DNA from 2 places in the Massilia sp. CFBP9026 genome. Region 2 is predicted to be linked to the other one. Evidence: riboswitches for the same ligand, from Rfam matches in the RefSeq annotation. Region 2 holds a riboswitch; the other holds the start of a gene.

Region 1 (3,205 bases), on a different contig from region 2:
ACATAATTGCAGAACGGAATTATTTCTTGTCATTGCCGGGCATGCCCCCGCAAGACAAAGACCTTCTACGCCGAATGGAGCGCTCGATGATCTTCGCTCGTCTCACCCAACGCTGGCATGCGCTGCGCTACTGGCGCGAGCACCAGTCCCTGTCCCGTCTCAAGCTGGTGCGCCGCCTCGAAAACGCGCCGGACGACGACCTGTTCCGCCATGTGAGCGGCCGCGACTACCTGGCCCGCGGCATGAAAGTGCGCGAGCGCATGCGCTGCGTGCTGTCCCACTACCGCTTCGAAGAAGCCACCTTCAACGCCTCCTACCGGCAGGCCGCGCACCACGGCGGCCTGGTGCTGTGGCAGCATGAGGACGACAGTGGCAGTTTCGTCATGCGACTCGAGCACGCTCCCCGCATCGACCCGGAAGGCGAACTGACGCTGTCCCTGGTCGTCGACGACACCGTGCTGCACCGCCTGTCCTGGACCTGGGTCGAGGGCGCGGTGGTGGGCGTCGACCTGCCGATCGTTCCCTTCGTCACCCGCAACGCCGGCCTGTGGCGCGATGCCGGCGGCGCCTTCGAGGCTTTCGAGCGCGTCTTCCCCAACAATTCGCCAAGCTTCTTCTGCTTCGCCGCCCTGCAGGGCGCGGCCCAGGCGCTGGGCTTTAACCGGGTGGTCGCGGTGCGCGGCAGCGCGCACGTTGCCTATGAAGCGGCGCAAGACAAGGCCTTCGAGAACGCCTACGACGGCTTCTGGCGCATCCTGGGCGGCACTGAACTGGACGCGCGCAGCTTCCTGGTTCCGCTGCCGTTCTACCTCAAGCCATTGCAGGACATGCCATCGAAGCACCGCAAGCGCGCGGCGCAGCGGCGCGAACACTGGCGCGCCATCGGCGACGCGGCGCGCGCCGTGCTGCTGCGCCATATGGTGACGCCGACCGCTACCCAGCCAACGGTGGCCGAGGCGCCATCGACCGCGAAAGCCTGAGCGGCGCCGATCAATCCGGCTTGACAGATTCACCACGGCCGCGCGGGGCCGTGATACACTCGCGACTCGCTAGGGGTCCTGGAACGTTGTTCCGGGTGAGAGATACCCTTCGTACCTGATCTGGATAATGCCAGCGAAGGAAAGCGCAAAGCAGCATCCCCATTCGTTTGCCCTTCCCCCACGTTGGCTCCGGCTTTGATAAAAGCGGCGCGCCGCGTAGCGCGCGAAAACGAGCAAACCATGACATTCACCTCGAAGCACACCGTCCTTGCCTGCGCCATCGTGCAGGCGTTCTCCCTGTCGTCCCAGGCTTTCGCACAGGAGACGCCGTCCGTCGTCGTCACCGGCAGCAAGTGGATCGCCCTCGACCGCGCCAGCGTCGGCGGCTTCGCCGACGTGCCGCTGCTGGAATCCCCAGCCTCGATCACCTCGATCAGCCAGAGCCAGATGCAGGACCTGTCGATCCGCAGCGCCACCGATGCCGCCCGCTACGACGCCTCGATCGGCGACGCCTACAATGCGATCGGCTATGCCGAGCAGTTCTCGATCCGCGGCTTCGCGCTCGACAACGCCACCAGCTACCGCAAGGACATGATCGCGATCTCGGGCGACACGCAGATCCCGCTCGAGAACAAGGAACGCATCGAGGTCTTGCGCGGCCTGGCCGGCCTGCAGGCCGGCGTCGCAGCGCCAGGCGGGATGATCAACTTCGTCACCAAGCGGCCGACCAACACGCCGCTGCGCCAGGCGACGGTGGAGGTGCGCGAGCGCGGCACCGTGTACGGCGCGGTCGACCTGGGTGGCCGTTTCGAAGACCGCCGCGTCGGTTACCGCATCAACGCCGCCGCCGAGGACCTGAAATCCTACGTGCGCGGCGCCGATGGCGAGCGCCAGTTCGTGTCGGCTGCCTTCGACTGGCAGATCACGCCGGACGCGCTGTTCCAGATCGACCTCGACCACCAGCACAAGTCGCAGGTCACGGCGCCGGGCTACCAGCTGATCCGCAATGAAGCGCTGCCGACCGGGATCTCGGCCAAGACCCTGCTTAACGACCAGCCATGGACCAAGCCGGTCGATACCGACAGCAGCAATCTGGGCCTGCGTTTCGAGTACCGCATCAACGACACCTGGAACGCCACCGTCAGCGCCAACAAGCACTGGTTCAAGCGCGATGACTTTACGGCCTTCCCTTACGGCTGCAGCAACGAGGACGACGGCTACTATCCGGGCTACTGCTCCAACGGCGACTACGACGTGTACGACTTCCAGAGCACGGGCGAGCGCAAGACGCCGTGGGGCCTGCAGGCGATGCTGCAGGGCCGCTTCGACACCGGCGCGGTGCGCCACTCGTTGACCGTCGGCGGCTCGTATGCCGAGCGCCACGACAGCTTCGGCGAATACGTCTACGACTACGTCGGCTCCAGCAATATCTGGAATCCGACCGTCGTGCCGCCAGTCTCCAGCGACCGCGTGACCGGCCCCGTGATGGAGCGCCGCAGTACCGAAGAGCGCTCGCTGTTCGTGCAGGACGTGATGACCCTGTCGCCCCAATTCACCCTGCACGCCGGCGTACGCTACGTGAAGCTCAAGCTCGACGCGCTGGAAGAAATCGAGGGCGGCTGGGTGCACACCAAGGACTCGTTCGCGCTGCCGAACGTGGCGCTGGTGTACGCGCCGGCGCGCGACTGGCGCGTCTACGGCTCGATCAGCCACGGCCTGCAATACGGCGGCATCGCCCCGATGGAGACCACCAACCAGAACACCGCCCTGCCGCCGAGCCGTTCGAAGCAGCTGGAGTTCGGCGTCAAGCGCAACGTCAACGAGCAGTTGGCGCTGTCGGGCGCGCTGTTCGAGATCCGCCAGGGCCTGGAATACACGAACGCGGCCAACACCTTCGTGCGCGCCGGCGAGCAGACCCACCGCGGCGTCGAGCTGTCGGCGATGGGCCGCGCCACGCCCGACCTGAACTACAGCCTGTCGCTGATGGCGCTCGATACCGACCAGAAGGATACGGGCGACGCGTCGACCGAAGGCAAGCGCGTGACCAATGTGCCGGAACTGCGCACCACCGCCTGGGTCGAGTACGCGGTGCCGCAAGTGGCGGGCCTGAAGCTCGACGCACAGTGGCAGTACTCGGGCAACAAGGTGTTCGATCCGGCCAACCGTGTGAAGGTGCCGGGCTATCACGTGGCGGGGTTTGGCGCGTCCTATCTGCTGCGCGCGAG
Region 2 (3,205 bases):
AGGCCGGCGCGCTGGCCGACGGCGTAGTCGTTGAAGTCGTGGGCCGGGGTGATCTTGACGCAGCCGGTGCCGAATTCCTTGTCGACGTAGCTGTCGGCGATGATCGGGATCTCGCGCCCGGTCAGCGGCAGCTTGATCAGTTTTCCGTGCAGGTGGGTGTAACGCTCGTCGGTCGGGTCGACCGCAACCGCGACGTCGCCCAGCATGGTTTCGGGACGGGTGGTGGCGACCGTCAGGTGGCCGCTGCCGTCGACCAGCGGGTACTGGATGTACCACATCGAGCCGTCTTCTTCCTGCGAATCGACTTCGAGGTCCGACACAGCCGTGCCCAGCACCGGATCCCAGTTGACCAGGCGCTTGCCGCGGTAGATCAGGCCCTGCTCGTACAGGCGCACGAAGACTTCGACCACCGACTTCGAGCGGGTCTCGTCCATCGTGAAGTATTCGCGCTTCCAGTCGGGCGAGGCGCCCAGGCGGCGCATCTGGCCGGTGATGGTGTCGCCCGACTTTTCCTTCCACTCCCAGACTTTTTCCAGGAAGGCGTCGCGGCCGAGGTCGTGGCGCGAGATCTTCTGGGCGTCGAGCTGGCGCTCGACCACGATCTGCGTGGCGATACCGGCGTGGTCGGTGCCCGGCACCCAGGCGGTGTTGTAGCCGCGCATGCGGTAGTAGCGGGTCAGGCCGTCCATGACGGTCTGGTTGAACGCGTGGCCCATGTGCAAGGTGCCGGTGACGTTCGGCGGCGGCAGCTGGATGCTGAACGATGGCTTGCCCTCGTCCATGGTGGCGGTGAAGTAACCGCGTTTTTCCCACTCGGCGCGCCAGAACTGTTCAATATCGGCTGGCTCGAAAGACTTGGCTAATTCCATGATGTGCTGGTAGGTGAAATTTTTGGCGAAAGAACCATTATAGGTCACCTTACATCGCCAGCCTATCCCGGCGGCATCGCTCGATATTGGCGCGCTCTGCCGCCGCCCTGTTGTCTATTTGTAAATACCATATGATTTTGTATGAATGGATGTCCAATCGTACCCAATGCTGGCGACCCAGGCGAATCGTATGCGGTATTTCCATAGGAGAACTGGCGCTAAGAAAGCGGAACTATACCTCCATCGAGGGTGTCTGATGCTGTGTATGTTGGCTACAAAGCGCGCCATCGCATGATTCATTTTCACCGCGAAAACCAAGCGAGCGAGATGGAAGACTTCCTATGTACTTGGCATGCAACCAGCGAAGATTGGAGTATGAAACATGGCTCGCCACCCTCGCTCTTGCAGCGAAAACGGCGCTACCCGTGGCGAGTCTGGCGGTGACGTCAGACACTGCCGCCGATAATCATCGGCGGGAGGCGGGAAAGTAACGCCTGTCAGATACGAGAACGGTTAGCAAGACGACTCGGGGCAGGAAGAGGACGTTGGACACATTTGTTCACATCTTTGATAGCAGCCTCCGATGCTCTAACAACATCGCCTTCATTTTCTGCCCATCGAAAAACGATTGGGCTATAATCGGCCCGTTGTCATGGAGCCCAGGCTCCGTGACGGCAAACGCTAGGGGTCCTGCACGTCGCATCAACGGCGCGTGGGTGAGAAATACCCTCCGAACCTGATCTGGATAATGCCAGCGAAGGGAAGCAGCCGAATCGATGCAAGCGTGCGCACATCCGCGTCCGCCTTGCAGCACCCGGCACCTCCTTTGCTGGCTCCGCAAGCAAGGGAGCCACATGAACGCACCTCTGAAGTCATCCCGGGTATTCGATGCCGCCACCGCCACGGTGGACCACGCGGCCATCAACCCGCTACCCAATTCGCGCAAGGTCTATATCGAAGGCAGCCGGCCCGACATCCGCGTGCCGATGCGCGAAATCAGCCAGTCGCCCACACCGGACAGCTTCGGCGGCGAGCCGAATCCGCCCCTGTTCGTCTACGACACCTCCGGCCCGTACACCGAGCCGGGCGCGGCGATCGACATCCGCAGCGGCCTGGCGCCGATGCGCCAGGCATGGATCGCCGAACGCGGCGATACCGTGCAGCTGGACGGCCCGACCTCGCACTACGGCCAGGCGCGGCTGAACGATCCGCAGCTGGCCGCGCTGCGCTTCAACCTGCAGCGGGCGCCGCGCCGCGCCCATGGCGGGCGCAACGTCACCCAGATGCACTACGCGCGCGCCGGGATCATCACGCCCGAGATGGAATTCATCGCCCTGCGTGAAAACATGCAGCGCAAGGAATACATCGCCTCGCTGGAGTCGTCCGGCCCGATGGGCCAGCGGGTTGCGGCGCTGCTGGGCCGCCAGCATCCGGGCCAGTCCTTCGGCGCCAGCATCCCGGCCGAGATCACCCCCGAATTCGTGCGCTCGGAAGTGGCGCGCGGCCGCGCCGTGATCCCCGCCAACATCAACCACCCGGAACTGGAGCCGATGATCATCGGCCGCAACTTCCTGGTGAAGGTCAACGCCAATATCGGCAACTCGGCCGTCACCTCGTCGATCGGCGAGGAAGTGGAAAAGATGACCTGGGCCATCCGCTGGGGCGCCGACACGGTGATGGACCTCTCGACCGGCAAGCATATCCACGAGACGCGCGAATGGATCCTGCGTAACAGCCCGGTGCCGATCGGCACGGTGCCGATCTACCAGGCGCTGGAAAAGGTCAATGGCAAGGCCGAGGAACTGAGCTGGGAGATCTTCCGCGACACGCTGATCGAGCAGGCCGAGCAGGGTGTCGACTACTTCACCATCCACGCCGGCGTACTGCTGCGCTATGTGCCGATGACGGCAAACCGCCTGACGGGCATCGTCTCGCGTGGCGGCTCGATCATGGCCAAGTGGTGCCTGGCTCACCACCGCGAATCGTTCCTGTACACGCACTTCGAGGACATCTGCGACATCATGAAGGCCTATGACGTCTCGTTCAGCCTGGGCGACGGCCTGCGGCCCGGCTCGATCTACGACGCCAACGACGAAGCCCAGCTGGCCGAACTGAAGACGCTGGGCGAGCTGACCCAGATCGCCTGGAAGCACGACGTGCAGACCATCATCGAGGGCCCCGGCCACGTGCCGCTGCACCTGATCAAGGAAAACATGGACCTGCAGCTGGAGCAGTGCCACGAGGCGCCGTTCTACACGCTGGGACCGCTCACCACCGACATCGCGCCGGGCTACGACCACATCACCTCGGGTATCGGCGCCGCCAATATCGGCTGG

What was found. A riboswitch is a leader RNA that binds a small molecule or an ion and turns the genes downstream of it on or off. The one in region 2 is predicted to bind thiamine pyrophosphate.
Region 1: it holds a riboswitch for thiamine pyrophosphate, as region 2 does, so the genes downstream of both, SOM28_RS17220 (TonB-dependent siderophore receptor) here and thiC (phosphomethylpyrimidine synthase ThiC) in region 2, are expected to answer to the same signal.

Annotation. Positions count from the first base shown of each region.
Region 1 covers NZ_JAXCWH010000006.1:379,239-382,443, reverse strand. The annotation lists gene SOM28_RS17225 (DUF535 family protein) at 87-980, shown strand; TPP riboswitch at 1,042-1,139, shown strand; gene SOM28_RS17220 (TonB-dependent siderophore receptor) at 1,221-3,205, shown strand, end outside.
Region 2 covers NZ_JAXCWH010000004.1:421,444-424,648, reverse strand. The annotation lists gene SOM28_RS13045 (valine--tRNA ligase) at 1-869, opposite strand, end outside; TPP riboswitch at 1,543-1,649, shown strand; gene thiC (phosphomethylpyrimidine synthase ThiC) at 1,724-3,205, shown strand, end outside.